Regions from separate parts of the Serratia rubidaea genome, predicted to be linked through region 2. Evidence: predicted binding sites of a transcription regulator. Region 2 holds the regulator's gene; the other holds the start of a gene.
What was found. The regulator PurR, encoded in region 2, represses purine synthesis genes. The targets are predictions, from matches to a motif close to CANGCAAACGTTTGCNTG.

Region 1 (7,695 bases), 1.4 Mb from region 2:
GTGCCGCTGTATCTGGCCAGCGAACGCGGTATGGACCTGAAGCAGATCGCCATGTTCGCCTGGCTGCCGTTCTTGGCGGCGGATATCGGCAGCGTCGCCAGTGGCTATCTCACCACGCTGTACCGCAAATGGTTCGGCTGCACGCGCGTGAATTCGGTGGTCGCCAGTTCGGTGACCGGCGCTTTCATGATGGTGTCGCTGGCGTTTGTGGCGATCACCAAAGATCCCTACCTGGCGATCCTGCTGATTTCGATCGGCGGCTTCGGCCACCAGGTGATCTCCTGCATGCTGAGCGCGCTGGTGGTGGAGTCGTTCGACAGAAACCAGGTGGCGACGGTTAACGGCATGCGCGGCTCCAGCGCCTGGATCGCCAGCTTCCTGTTTACGCTGCTGATCGGCGCGGTGTCCGACACCGTCGGTTTTGGCCCGTTGTTTGTGGCGATGGGCTTTTTCGACCTGATCGGCGCGCTGTTCCTGATTGCCCTGATTGCCGAACGCGGCAAGAAAAAAACACTTAACCCGTAAGATGGATGCCTATGAAAACGCTAAAGAACTGGACCCTGGCCGGCCAATATGACGACCGCATCGAGCTGCTGGTGGATGGACAGCACCTGTTTTGCCTCTACGTACTGGAAGAGGATCTGTTCCGCGTATTGCTGAAACGCAACGGCGAGCTGGCGCTGGACCGCACCTGGAGCATTGCGCCGCAGCAGGACGTGCCGTGGGAAGGGCGCGACCGCCTCAGCGTGGCGGGCTTTGGCCTGCCGGGCTACCGTCTGGAACAGCATGACCAGCGGCTGGTGGTGGCCAGCGCCGCGCTGCGGGTGACGGTGCACCAGCCATTGTGGCTGGAGTGGGAGTATTGCGGCGCCGACGGGCAGTGGCGCCCGCTGGCGGCGGACCGGCCGACCAGCGCCTATCTGCTGAATGCGCACGGCGACGGCGTGGCGCACTATCAGCGCCGCTTCGGCGGCGAGCGCTATTACGGGCTGGGGGAGAAATCCGGCGATCTGGAGCGCAGCGGCCGCCGTTTTGAGATGCGCAACCTGGACGCCATGGGCTACAACGCCGCCAGCACCGATCCGCTGTATAAGCACATTCCCTTTACCATCACCCGGCGCGAGGACGTCAGCTTCGGCCTGTTCTACGACAACCTGAGCAGCTGCTGGCTGGATCTGGGCAATGAGCTGGATAACTACCATCCGGCCTACCGCCGCTATCAGGCGGAGGCGGGGGATCTGGATTATTACCTGTTCCTCGGGCCGCAGGTGCTGGACGTAACCAAAGCGCTGCTGCGCCTGACCGGTAAAACCCACTTCGGGCCGAAGTGGAGCCTGGGCTACAGCGGCTCCACCATGCATTACACCGATGCGCCGGATGCGCAGCAGCAGCTGCAGCAGTTTATCGCCCTGTGCCGCCAGCATGAGATCCCCTGCGACTCGTTCCAGCTCTCCTCCGGCTACACCTCGATTAACGATAAACGCTACGTGTTCAACTGGAACTACGACAAGGTGCCGCAGCCGAAGGCGCTGAGCGCGGCGTTTCATCAGGCGGGGCTGAAGCTGGCGGCGAATATCAAACCCTGCCTGCTGCAGGACCACCCGCAGTACGCCGCGGTGGCGGAGCAGGGGCTGTTTATCCGCGATTCACAAAGCGACGCGCCTGAACGCTCAAGCTTCTGGGATGACGAAGGCTCGCACCTCGATTTTACCAACCCGGCGACGGTGCGCTGGTGGCAGCAGGGCGTGACGCAGCAGTTGCTGGAGATGGGCATTGATTCTACCTGGAACGACAACAACGAATACGAAGTGTGGGACGGTGAAGCGCGCTGCCACGGGTTTGGCCGGCCGATCGCCATCAAGCATATCCGCCCGGTGATGCCGCTGCTGATGATGCGCGCCTCGATGGAGGCCCAACAGCGCTTTGCGCCCGGCCTGCGGCCGTACCTGATCTCCCGCTCCGGCTGCGCCGGCATGCAGCGCTATGTGCAGACCTGGAGCGGCGATAACCGCACCAGCTGGCAGACGCTGCGCTACAACATCCGCATGGGCCTGGGGATGAGCCTGTCCGGCCTGTATAACGTCGGCCATGACGTCGGCGGCTTCTCCGGCGACAAGCCGGACGCCGAGCTGCTGGTGCGTTGGGTGCAGAACGGCGTGATGCATCCGCGCTTTACCATCCACTCCTGGAACGACGACGCCACGGTGAATGAACCCTGGATGTATCCGGCGGCGACGCCGATGATCCGTCAGGCGATCAACCTGCGCTATCGGCTGATGCCGTATCTGTATACGCTGCTGTGGCAGGCCTGCGCCGAAGATGAGCCGATGCTGCGGCCGACCTTCCTGGATCATGAGCAGGACAGCCGCGTCTGGTGTGAGAACGACGACTTTATGCTGGGGCGCGATCTGCTGGTGGCCAGCGTGGTGGAGCCGGAGCAGCGTGAGCGTACGGTGTACCTGCCGGATAACCAGATGGGCTGGTACTGCTTCTACAGCGGGCAGTGGTTCAGCGGCGGGCAGAGCGTAACGCTGCCGGCGCCGCTGGAGCGTTTGCCGCTGCTGGTGCGGGCCGGTGCCGCTCTGCCGCTTTCGCGCCGTCTGGCGCACGTTGACGTGGCGGCGGATGACCAGCGCGAACTCAAGCTGTTCCCGCTGCAGCAGGGGGAAAGCTCGGGGCTGCTGTATGAAGACGACGGCGAGAGCGACGCCTGGCGGCAGGGCGGCGCGCTGTGGCTGCGCTGGCGCATGCGCTGCGACGCGCAGCGCATTACGCTGACGGTGAGTTGTGAAGGGGATTTCCGTCCGGCGTGGCGGCAGCTGGCGGTGACGCTGCCGGCGGCGGAAACGCGCGAACTGTGGATCAACGGCGAGCGGGCGAGCGGTTATACGCTGGACTAAATAAAACGGGCGCCGTGACGGCGCCCGCTGATGACTATTCCGCCGCGCGCTTCTTGCGCGGCTTTTTCACCTTACTGATGGTTTTCACTTCGCTTTCCAGCCAGCCGTCCTGCAGACGGGTTTTCAGGATCTCGCCCACCTGCGCCTGTTTGGTGGTTTTCAGCACTTCGCCGCGCGGGGTTTGCGTCACGCTGTAGCCGCGCGCCAGCGTTGCCAGCGGGCTGACCGCTTCCAGCTGGCTGCAGGCGACGCCGAAGCGCTGACGGTAGCCGTTCAACTGACGCTCCAGCGCCTGCTGCAGCCGGTATTCCTGCTGCTGAATGCGCTGCTGGCCGCGGTGAATGCGCCCCAGCGGCTGCACCTGATTCAGGCGCTGCTGCAGGCGTTCGCTGCGGCGTTCGCTGTGGCGCAGCTGATGCTGCATGCCTTCTTCCAGCCGGCGCTGCAGCTTGAACAGCAGCGTCTGCTGACGCGCCAGCCGCAGGTGCGGATGCTGTTGCTGCAGACGGTGGTGCAGGCGGCTGAACTGCTGCTGGCGCTGCGCCAGATAGTAGTCCATCGCCATTTCCAGCCGCTGCTGCTGCGACTGCAGCTGGCGCAGCAGCTCCAGCTGATTGCGGCTGACCAGTTCGGCGGCGGCGGAAGGGGTAGGGGCGCGCAGGTCGGCGACGAAGTCGGCGATGGTGACGTCGGTTTCATGGCCGACGGCGCTGACTACTGGAATATGGCTGGCGAAGATCGCCCGCGCCACGCGTTCGTCGTTAAAGCTCCACAGATCTTCCAGCGAGCCGCCGCCGCGGCCGACGATCAGCACGTCGCACTCATCGCGTCGGTTGGCGGCTTCAATCGCCCGGACGATTTGCAGCGGCGCGTCCGCGCCCTGCACCGAGGTGGGGTAGATGACGATCGGCAGCGACGGATCGCGGCGCTGCAGCACCTGCAGAATATCGTGCAGCGCGGCGCCGCTGGCGGAGGTGATCACGCCAAGGCGTTTGGCCGGGCTGGGCAGCGGCTGTTTAAACTGCTGGTCGAACAGCCCTTCGGCCGCCAGCTGCTGCTTGAGCTGTTCAAACTGCTGCTGCAGCAGGCCGTCGCCTGCCGGCTGCATGTTTTCGGCGATCAGCTGATAGTCGCCGCGCGGCTCATACAGCGTGATGCTGGCGCGCACCAGCACCTGCTGGCCGTTTTGCGGGCGGAAATTGACGCGGCGGTTGCTGTTGCGGAACATCGCGCAGCGTACCTGCGCGCGGTCGTCTTTCAGCGTGAAATACCAGTGGCCGGAAGCGGGCTGGGAGAAGTTTGAGATCTCGGCGGAGAGCCAAATCTGCCCCATCTCCATTTCCAGGAGCTGTTTAACCGTCTGATTCAGGCGGCTTACGGTAAAAATGGACGGTGCGGTAGGTAGCGACATGTGACCCAGATCAAATTTCAAAACAACCACTTAATTGACTGATACTACATGCCTCAAACAGCTAATCAAGAGTTTTTGTAAGAAAGTGCTGGAGGCAACCGATTCCGCTCTGTATAATGCCGCGGCAATATTTTATCTTTTCCGCATCCACCCTGGTGAGATATTGCCCATGCTACGTATCGCTAAAGAAGCTCTGACGTTTGACGACGTTCTCCTGGTTCCAGCCCACTCCACCGTTCTGCCGAACACCGCAGAATTAGGCACTCAGCTGACCAAAACTATCCGCCTGAATATCCCTATGCTGTCCGCAGCGATGGATACCGTCACCGAATCCGGCCTGGCCATCGCGCTGGCGCAGGAAGGCGGCCTTGGCTTCATCCACAAAAACATGTCTATTGAGCGTCAGGCTGAAGAAGTCAGCCGCGTGAAGAAACATGAAAGCGGCGTAGTGACCGACCCGCAGACCGTAACCCCGTCCACCACGCTGAAAGAAGTCAAAGAACTGACCGAACGCAACGGCTTTGCCGGCTACCCGGTCGTGACCGAAGACAATGAGCTGGTCGGCATTATCACCGGCCGCGACGTGCGCTTTGTGACCGACCTGAACCAGGCGGTGACCGCGGTTATGACGCCGAAAGATCGTCTGGTGACGGTGAAAGAGGGCGAAGCGCGTGAAGTGGTGCTGCAAAAAATGCACGAGAAGCGCGTTGAGAAAGCGCTGGTGGTTGACGAAAGTTTCCACCTGCTCGGCATGATCACCGTAAAAGATTTCCAGAAAGCCGAACGTAAGCCTAACGCCTGTAAAGATGAGCAGGGTCGCCTGCGCGTCGGCGCGGCGGTCGGCGCCGGCGCCGGCAACGAAGAGCGCGTTGACGCGCTGGTTGCGGCAGGCGTTGACGTACTGCTGATCGACTCCTCCCACGGCCACTCTGAAGGCGTGCTGCAGCGTATTCGCGAAACCCGCGCCAAATACCCGGATCTGCAAATCGTCGGCGGCAACGTCGCGACCGCAGCCGGCGCCAAAGCGCTGGTTGAAGCCGGCGTCAGCGCGGTGAAAGTGGGCATCGGCCCTGGCTCTATCTGCACCACCCGTATCGTGACCGGCGTCGGCGTGCCGCAAATCACCGCCATCTCCGATGCGGTTGCAGCGCTGGAAGGCACCGGCATCCCGGTTATCGCCGACGGCGGCATCCGCTTCTCCGGCGATATCGCCAAGGCGATCGCGGCGGGCGCATCCTGCGTGATGGTCGGCTCCATGCTGGCGGGCACCGAAGAATCTCCGGGTGAAATCGAGCTGTATCAGGGCCGTTCATTCAAATCCTACCGCGGTATGGGCTCGCTGGGCGCGATGTCCAAAGGCTCTTCTGACCGTTACTTCCAGACCGACAACGCGGCGGACAAACTGGTGCCGGAAGGCATCGAAGGCCGCGTGGCGTACAAAGGCATGCTGAAGGCCATCGTACACCAGCAGATGGGCGGCCTGCGCTCCTGCATGGGTCTGACCGGCTGCGGCACCATCGACGAACTGCGCACCAAGGCGGAATTCGTGCGCATCAGCGGCGCCGGCATCCAGGAAAGCCACGTGCACGATGTGACCATCACCAAAGAGTCGCCAAACTACCGTATGGGCTAACCCACGGCAGAGATGTTTATGCGTAGCGGCGTGGCGTGCCACGTCGCTGGCCCCGCAGAGCGGGGCCATCACCACGCGCTTATTGTTGTTTTTTCTCCTTTTGTTGCTGGAATTCGCCTCACATGACACAAAATATTCATAAGCATCGCATTCTTATTCTGGACTTCGGTTCGCAGTACACCCAACTGGTAGCCCGTCGCGTGCGCGAAATCGGCGTTTACTGTGAACTGTGGGCCTGGGACGTCAGCGAAGAGCAGATCCGCGAATTCAACCCGAGCGGCATCATCCTGTCCGGCGGTCCGGAAAGCACCACCGAACACAACAGCCCGCGCGCGCCGGAATACGTCTTCAACGCCGGCGTACCGGTGCTGGGCGTGTGCTACGGCATGCAGACCATGGCGATGCAGCTGGGCGGCCAGGTACAGGGCTCCAGCGAGCGTGAGTTCGGCTATGCACAGGTGGAAGTGACCACCGAAAGCGCGCTGATCCGCGACATTGAAGACGCCATTAGCCCGGCAGGCAAACCGCTGCTGGACGTGTGGATGAGCCACGGCGACAAAGTCACCGCCATCCCGTCTGATTTTGTCACCGTCGCCAGCACCGACACCTGCCCGTTCGCCATTATGGCCAACGAAGAAAAACGCTTCTACGGCGTGCAGTTCCACCCGGAAGTGACCCACACCCGTCAGGGCCAGCGTATGCTGGAACGTTTTGTCCTGGATATCTGCCAGTGTGAAGCGCTGTGGACCCCGGCCACCATCATCGAAGATGCGGTTGAACGCATCCGCGAGCAGGTGGGTGAAGACCAGGTGATCCTCGGCCTGTCCGGCGGCGTGGACTCTTCCGTTACCGCGATGCTGCTGCACCGCGCCATCGGCAAGCGCCTGACCTGCGTCTTCGTTGACAACGGCCTGCTGCGCCTGAACGAAGCCAAGCAGGTGATGGAGATGTTCGGCGACCACTTCGGCCTGAACATCGTTCATGTGGAAGGCGAGCAGCGCTTCCTGGACGCGCTGAAAGGCGAGAACGATCCAGAAGCGAAGCGTAAAATCATCGGCCGCGTGTTCGTTGAAGTGTTCGACGAAGAAGCGCTGAAGCTGGACGACGTGAAATGGCTGGCGCAGGGCACCATCTACCCTGACGTGATCGAATCCGCCGCTTCCGCCACCGGCAAAGCGCACGTGATCAAGTCGCACCACAACGTGGGCGGCCTGCCGAAAGAGATGAAGATGGGTCTGGTTGAACCGCTGCGTGAGCTGTTTAAAGACGAAGTGCGCAAAATCGGTCTGGAGCTGGGCCTGCCGTACGACATGCTGTACCGTCACCCGTTCCCGGGGCCGGGTCTGGGCGTGCGCGTGCTGGGCGAAGTGAAGAAAGAGTACTGCGACCTGCTGCGCCGCGCCGACGCCATCTTTATCGAAGAGCTGCATAAAGCCGACCTGTACAACAAGGTCAGCCAGGCGTTCACCGTGTTCCTGCCGGTGCGCTCCGTCGGCGTGATGGGCGACGGCCGTAAGTACGACTGGGTTGTTTCGCTGCGTGCGGTGGAAACTATCGACTTTATGACCGCGCACTGGGCGCACCTGCCGTATGAGTTCCTCGGCCGCGTCTCCAACCGCATCATCAACGAAGTAGACGGCATTTCCCGCGTGGTGTACGACATCAGCGGCAAGCCGCCGGCGACGATTGAGTGGGAATAACTCCACGCTGATATCGCCCGTTTGATGGCATACAGATAAGACTAAGCCCGC
Region 2 (7,695 bases):
GCGTTTAAAAAATTCGGGGTTCTTTACCTGAATATCGAAAGGTCGGGTGCCGTTTATTTCTATATCGGCCATGCTGAGCATTTCATGGGCGATACGATACCATTGGTTATCCTGGATGCTCAGATCTTCTAAACACGATGAACTCATTTAGTTTCTCCATCACCTTTCTTCTGACTTATGGCCACCTAAAAAGCTTAGCCAATTTGGGTAGGCACATACGTATACCTGCGGAAGATTGCACCGCGGCGTCCGATATCCGACATGAACAGAGGAAAATTCAAAAGAGAAGCCCGTACCGGCTGGCAGGGTAAACTCATCAATTAAAGTAAAAAAGTGACGCCATTGGCGACCACGAAACGCCACGGGTTAATACGAGAAATTGCTATGTTATTTTTAGCGCTTTTTTGAGTATAGGCCTGCCGAGACGCTTACTCAACCGTAAATCGTGCTCGGCAGACATGTCATTTAAGTGAATATTATTATGGGTAATTATGACGCAGAGTTAGCATGCTGACGGTGCTCGGCGTCCTGTGGGCGTGCGCCGCTGCCGCGCTGCAGCAGATAGCCGGCGGCGGCCAGGACGACCGTGGCAACCATTACCGTTACCGTCGCCAGCAACGGCTGCGCGATATAGGCGGACACCAGCATACTGGCGACGAAACACAGGCCCAGCTGCAGGGTATTTTGCAGCGCCGCCGCTTTACCGGTGCTTTCCGGGAACGGCGTCAGCGCATTCGCCACCACGATCGGGTAGGTGGCGCCGTTAACCAGCGCCATCAGGCAGAAGGGGATCAGCAGCGTGGTCAGCGTCGGCGTGGTCAGGGTAGCAACCAGATACAGCGCCACCATGCTGACGGCGTACATCACCAGCAGCCACGGCAGCAGCGTATTGCCGTTCGTACGGCTTAATGCGCTGCGGCAGCCGAACCCCCCGAGCAGAAACGCCAGCGTCTGCGGCACGTAACTCAGGCCGATATCGTTCGGAGTGTAGCCCATACTGCCCAGAATAAACGGCGAACCGGTCAGCCAGGCGAAGAAACCGGCTGAGCAGGCGGCGTATACCAGCACGTTGCCGCTGTACAGCGGCGACTTCAGCAGCTGCAGGAAACCGATGCCGGGTGCGGCGCCTTCGTCGGCGCGCGGGCGCGGCTTGTCACGCAGCAGCAGCGTCGGCAGCAGCAACAGCAGCGTGATCGCCAGCAGCACGGCGAAAATGGCGCGCCAGCTCAGATGGTTCAGCAGCCAGGCGCCGACCAGCGGCGCCAGCGCCGGGGAGAGGGCGACCAGCGGCATAATGGTGGCGAACACCTGGTTGGCGCGGCTGCCGGGATAGCGGTCGATGACGATGGCCTGCCAGGTCACCGCGGCGGCGCAGACGCCGACCGCCTGGATAAAGCGCAGCGTCCACAGCTGCAGCGCATTAGTGGCCCACAGCATGCCAAGACAGCCGAGGCCGAACAGCGCCAGGCCAATCAGCAGCACCGGTTTGCGCCCCAGCCGGTCGGACAGCGGGCCCCACAGCAGTTGCGCAAAGGCGAAGCCGGCCAGGAAGATACTCAGGCTGGCGCTGATCGCGCCGGGAGAAATTTGCAGGTCGTGCTGCATCATGCCGAAGGCCGGCAGGTACATATCCGTGGCCAGAAAGCCGAGCATACTCAGGCCGGCCAGATAACACATAAATCCAAAGTTTCGCATAGTCGTTCTCAGTCGTTATTTGTGATGCAGGTTTTCACGCCGCGCAGTGTATCCGGCTGGATCTCTGGTTGTGAAACGGTAATATTTGCATACTGGTTTGAAAAATTTTGCAGGCAAACGCATGTGGTCTGAATATTCTCTGGATGTGGTCGACGCCGTGGCGCGTACCGGCAGTTTCAGCGCGGCGGCGCAGGAGCTGCACCGTGTCCCTTCCGCGGTCAGCTATACCGTGCGCCAGCTGGAGCAGTGGCTGGCGGTGCCGCTGTTTGAGCGGCGCCATCGCGACGTGACGCTGACGCCGGCCGGCGCGCTGTTTGTACAGGAATCGCGCGCTGTTATCAAAAAAATGCTCGACACGCGGCGTCAGTGTCAGCAGGTCGCCAACGGCTGGCGCGGCCAGGTGAAGATCGCCGTCGATCTGATCGTAAAGCCGCAGCGCTGCCGGCAGCTGGTGCTGGATTTTTATCGCCACTTCCCGGACGTTGAACTGCTGCTGCAGCCGGAGGTGTTTAACGGCGTCTGGGATGCGCTGGTGGACGGCCGCGCCGAAATGGCGATCGGCGCCACGCGCGCGGTGCCCACCGGCGGCGGGTTCGCCTTTCGCGATATGGGCTTTATGAACTGGCTGTGCGTGGTCAGCGCCGAGCATCCGCTGGCCGGGCTGAGCGGCGCGCTCAGCGATGAACAGCTGCGCCCCTATCCGGCGCTGCTGCTGGAGGATACCTCGCGCAGCCTGCCCAAACGCGTCACCTGGTCGCTGGATAACCAGCGTCGGCTGGTGGTGCCGGACTGGGTGTCGGCGGTGGATTGCCTGCGCGGCGGCTTATGCGTCGGCATGGCGCCGGCGCACCGGGTGCTGCCGCTGGTGGCGCGTGGTGAGCTGGCGGTGCTGCAGTTACAGGAGCCGTTTCCCCCCAGCGCCTGCTGCCTGACCTGGCAGCAGCCTAACCAGTCGCCGGCCATCGCCTGGCTGCTGGATTATCTGGGGGACAGTGAAACCTTGAATCAGGAGTGGCTGAGTGAGGAGCAGGGGCCGGCGGAGGCGTAAACGCGCCGGCCTGCCGTGCTTAGCGGCGGTAATCGATAAAGGGACCGTCGGCCACGGAACGCCGCTCGATCAGTTTAGGATGCACTTCGATCACCTGCGACTCCTCTCGCTTGCTGATAATACGGTCCAGCAGCATGGTGAAGGCCATTTCACCCAGACGCTCTTTCGGCTGGTGCACCGTGGTCAGGGCCGGGGTGAAGTAGCGCGCGTTGCGCACGTTGTCATAACCGATCACTGAAATATCCTGCGGTACGCGCAGGCCCAGCTCGTCCGCGGCGCAAATGGCGCCCATCGCCATAATATCGCCGCCGCAGAATACCGCCGTCGGGCGGTGCTTTTGCGACAGGATCTGGTGCATCGCCTTATAGCCGGATTCCGGTTCGAAGTCGCCCTGTACGATCCACTCGTTGCGCAACTCAATATTGGCTTCCTGCAGGGCCTTCAGGAAACCCTGATGGCGGCCGCCGCCGGTGTTGCGCGACAGCTGGCCGGGGATGGCGCCGATCTCGCGGTGGCCGCGTTCGATCAGATAGCGGCCCGCCAGATAGCCGCCTTCGAAGGCGTTATCGATAATGGTGTCGGTAAAGTCACTGCGCGCCACGCCCCAGTCCATCACCACCATTGGGATATTGCGGTGGTCTTCCAGCATGCCGAGCAGCTGATCGGGGTATTCGGAACACATCACCAGCAGGCCGTCGACGCGTTTTTGCGCCAGCATCGCCAGATAGGCGCGCTGCTTGTCCAGATTATTGTGCGAGTTGCACAGAATCAGGGTGTAGCCTTTGCTGTAGCAGCTGTTTTCCACCGCCTCAATCACTTCAGCAAAGTAGGGCGCTTCGCTGGAGGTTGCCAGCAGGCCGATGGATTTGGTGTGGTTGACCTTCAGGCTGCGGGCAACCGCGCTCGGCGAATAGTGCAGATCTTTAATGGCTGCCCAGACCGCCGCCTTGGTCTCTTCGGCGACGAAACGGGTCTTATTGATGACGTGGGAAACGGTGGTGGTGGAAACGCCCGCGCGTTTGGCCACATCTTTAATCGTTGCCATGTAAAGATGACTCCTGAACTCACATGTTTGCAGTATGTAAGTATGTTGTTAATCGTTTGCCTGCGTATATCCTGCTCCAAAATCTCGAAAACGTAGTTTTTAGTTTGGAAGTCGTAAGCCGCTTGCTTAGTTCGGAGGGGCGCGTGGCCGGTACGCAGCAGTGAACTGCGAATTTTGGCGTATATTGCGCAAAAGTGGAAGAGCAAATCAGCATTATCCGTCGGGAAAGCGGCGAATATTTTAATCTTGGCCCTTTTTTTGCCGCAACATTATCGGGCGTTGCGCAAAATCAATTGGGGATTGCCGCGAACTGTGGGAAAATAATTTGACCCATTAATACTGTGGGCTTTATGCTGGCGTCGAGAAACAGATAAGGGAGTTTCTGATGGAAACCGAGTTAAAATTGTCACTGTTCACCACCGCCTGCGCGCTGGTGATGATTATTGCCTTTAGTTTTATTGCTGCGCTGAACTGATTGTTCGGCGAAATATAAAAAGGCGCAGTAAACACTGCGCCTTTTCTGTTGGCCAGATAACTGACGATTACGCCAGGTTTTCCGCCACGAATGCCCAGTTAACCAACGCCCAGAAGTTTTCCAGGTAGTTAGGACGCGCATTGCGGTAGTCGATGTAGTAAGCGTGTTCCCACACGTCCACGGTCAGCAGCGGTTTGTCGTCACCGGTCAGCGGGGTAGCCGCGTTGGAGGTGTTGACGATCGCCAGCGAGCCGTCGGCCTTTTTCACCAGCCAGGTCCAGCCGGCGCCGAAGTTGCCGACGGCGGATTTGGTGAACTCTTCTTTGAACTTGGCGAAAGAGCCGAAGGACTGGTTGATGGCGTCAGCCACCGCGCCGGTAGGTTCACCGCCGCCCTGAGGCGACAGGCAGTGCCAGTAGAAGGTGTGGTTCCACACCTGCGCCGCGTTGTTGAACACGCCGCCGGTAGAGGTTTTCACGATCTCTTCCAGGGTTTTGCCTTCGAACTCGCTGCCTTTCACCAGGTTGTTCAGGTTTACCACGTAGGTGTTGTGGTGCTTGCCGTAGTGGTATTCCAGCGTTTCAGCGGAAATGTGCGGTTCGAGAGCGTCTTTGGCGTACGGTAATGCAGGTAATTCAAACGACATTGCTTTCTCCTTATTGATATAGCGCCAGATGCCCATGGCCGCCTGCGGGATGTGGTGGTGCGGGTGACCCCTCAGACGAAACCGTGCTGCTTATACCCGTCATACTTCAGGCTGCAGAGACGTTGGCTGCGTTCAGTCATCCCGCAGTAAGTCCTTCGGGATGCCTTCCCTTGCCGCTGTCCGCCACGCGAATTATTGCGGGTATATCCGGGCATCGAGTTGTTATGTTTTTTTTAAGGTTATTAATTCTAACGACTTTCAAAGGGAAGGGAAGGTTTAAAACGTGCTAAGCGTTCAACTGCTTAAAGCGTCGACAGTGACGCCGGCGGGGGATAAATGGCTGAGCCAGGCTCAGCCATGGGGGAACTAACGCACGTTTTTCGGCGTCATCACGCGGCGGGCGCCGACGTAGTGATTCTGCCAGTAGTCATTATCCAGCTGGCTGATGCGGATATCCTTGCCGGTGCGCGGCGACTGAATAAACTTGCCGTCGCCGAGATAAACGCCGACGTGATCGGCCGCGCCGCGGTTGTTAATGCGGAAGAATACCAGATCGCCTTTTTCCAATTCGCTTTTCTTAATCGGCGCCGCATCGCGCAGGTGATACATTTCATTCGCCGTACGCGGCATTTTAATTTTCATCACGTCTTTATAGGCGTAATAAATTAACCCGCTGCAGTCGAAACCGGTGCGCGGCGAGGCGCCGCCCCAGCGATAGGGCTTGCCCATCTGATTCATCAGCTTGGCCATCGCGGTCTGCTTCGCCCGCTGGTAGCGTTTTTTATGCGCGGCGGTCAGTTTAAGCGGTTTATCGTCGCTCAGCAGTTTGCTGGTGGCCTGGCCGTGAGTGCGATGACGTCCGTAGCCTTTTTTATAACCTTTCTTCGGCGGGGTAACTTTAATTTTTGCCAGATGCGTTGCTTTACGCGTGGATTTAACGCGGGTGGTTTTCTTGGCGGTTTTAATCGTCGAGCTTTTAACCGTTTTAACCTTGGTGGTTTTCGGCGTCGCGGCGGTGCGGCTTTTTTTATTGCTCTTCAGCGCTTTCTTTTTCCTGCGCTCGTCCGGGCGCGCGTCGCTGACGTGGCTTTTGCGCGGTTCGGCGGCCACGCGCGACTGTGGCGCAGCGTGCGCCAGATTGAAGAACAGCTGGGTAAACAGCAGCACAAAAAGCGTAACAATTAGACGCATGTCGACGTTACCAACCTTGGTCCCGAGTCAGAGATTGAATTAAACACAGTATTCCCCAAATCCGCGATATAAAACAGCGCGGAACTTAATAAAGCGTAATCCATATTGTGAGAAAACGTTAATAACATTTCCCCTGACTGAAATTTAATCGCCGAGCGAGGAAAAAAGCGTCGCCTTGCCCGCGCTGGTTAATATTCCGTCGCCGGACGGCGCTGAAAATATATTAGTGAAATGGTCGGATTAAAAATGTTATTCTGCGGGCATGTTTAGCGCGCAGGGGCGTTGCCGGAGCCGCAGGTGCGGCCGGCGGAATGTCCTTGCAAAAGATGGCGTTTTTTTGCAACGGCCGCAGCCGCTACAATAGCCCGGTGTAACGCATGTTGTAGCCATCCGATGGCTTGAGGAAGCAATAATGACGACGATTGAAAGAATTCAGCAACAAATCGCAGAAAACCCGATTCTGCTGTACATGAAAGGTTCGCCGAAGCTGCCGAACTGCGGCTTCTCCGCCCAGGCCGTGCAGGCGCTGTCCGCCTGCGGCGAGCGTTTTGCCTACGTAGATATTCTGCAGAACCCGGACATCCGCGCCGAGCTGCCGAAGTACGCCAACTGGCCGACTTTCCCGCAGCTGTGGGTTGACGGCGAACTGGTCGGCGGCTGCGATATCATCATCGAAATGTATCAGCGCGGCGAACTGCAGTCGCTGATCAAAGAGACGGCGGCAAAGTATAAGCAGGAAGATCAGCAGTCGTAACGGCGCTGTTTCTGACGTAAAGCACGTGGGCGCAGCCGGCACAAACCGGCAGCGCCCATTTTTTTGCGTTACTCGTCGTCGCCGGCGTCAAGCGCCAGCGGCCAGCCGCCGAGTCGTTTCCAACGGTTGACCAGCTCGCAGAACAGCAGGGCGGTCTGCTCGGTATCATACAGCGCGGAGTGCGCCTGGCTGCTGTCGAAGGTCATGCCGGCGGCAATGCAGGCTTTGGCCAGCACGGTCTGCCCCAGCACCAGCCCGCTGAGCGCGGCGGTGTCAAAGGTGGCGAACGGATGGAACGGGTTACGCTTCAGGCCGGCGCGTTCTGCCGCCGCCATCAGGAAGCTGTGGTCGAAGTTGGCGTTGTGCGCCACGATAATCGCCCGGTTGCAGCCTTGCTCTTTCAGGCCTTTGCGCACCGCTTTGAAAATGGCGTGCAGCGCGTCATATTCACTGACCGCGCCGCGCAGCGGGTTGTGCGGATCGATGCCGTTGAACGCCAGGGCTTCCGGCTGCAGGTTTGCGCCTTCAAACGGCTCAACGTGGAAATGCAGCGTCTCATCCTGCTGCAGCCAGCCGTCCTCATCCATTTTCAGCGTTACGGCGGCGATTTCCAGCAGCGCGTCGCTCTGGGCGTTAAAGCCGGCGGTTTCTACATCTATTACTACGGGATAAAACCCACGAAAACGACCACTCAGGGCGTTAAGATCACTTTTCTCGGCCATCAGTTTCTTATCTTCATCGAATGCAGCGCGCATTATGGCAAATTTTGCCGCGGCGTGCAGGCGGTTATCAGGCGGATAATAAAACGGGCGCAGAATGCGCCCGACGGAAACTTAGTTGC

Region 1: the regulator PurR is predicted to act here: its motif matches at 4,403-4,420, upstream of guaB (IMP dehydrogenase).

What each region holds. Positions count from the first base shown of each region.
Region 1 is NZ_CP065640.1:192,432-200,126, reverse strand. It holds gene I6G83_RS00900 (MFS transporter) at 1-525, shown strand, start outside; gene I6G83_RS00895 (glycoside hydrolase family 31 protein) at 537-2,900, shown strand; gene xseA (exodeoxyribonuclease VII large subunit) at 2,935-4,311, opposite strand; gene guaB (IMP dehydrogenase) at 4,481-5,944, shown strand; gene guaA (glutamine-hydrolyzing GMP synthase) at 6,067-7,644, shown strand.
Region 2 is NZ_CP065640.1:3,737,885-3,745,579, forward strand. It holds gene cfa (cyclopropane fatty acyl phospholipid synthase) at 1-147, opposite strand, end outside; gene punC (purine nucleoside transporter PunC) at 490-1,695, opposite strand; gene punR (DNA-binding transcriptional activator PunR) at 1,817-2,743, shown strand; gene purR (HTH-type transcriptional repressor PurR) at 2,763-3,788, opposite strand; gene cydH (cytochrome bd-I oxidase subunit CydH) at 4,174-4,263, shown strand; gene sodB (superoxide dismutase [Fe]) at 4,331-4,909, opposite strand; gene I6G83_RS17555 (C40 family peptidase) at 5,276-6,100, opposite strand; gene I6G83_RS17560 (Grx4 family monothiol glutaredoxin) at 6,510-6,854, shown strand; gene rnt (ribonuclease T) at 6,923-7,609, opposite strand; gene gloA (lactoylglutathione lyase) at 7,688-7,695, opposite strand, start outside.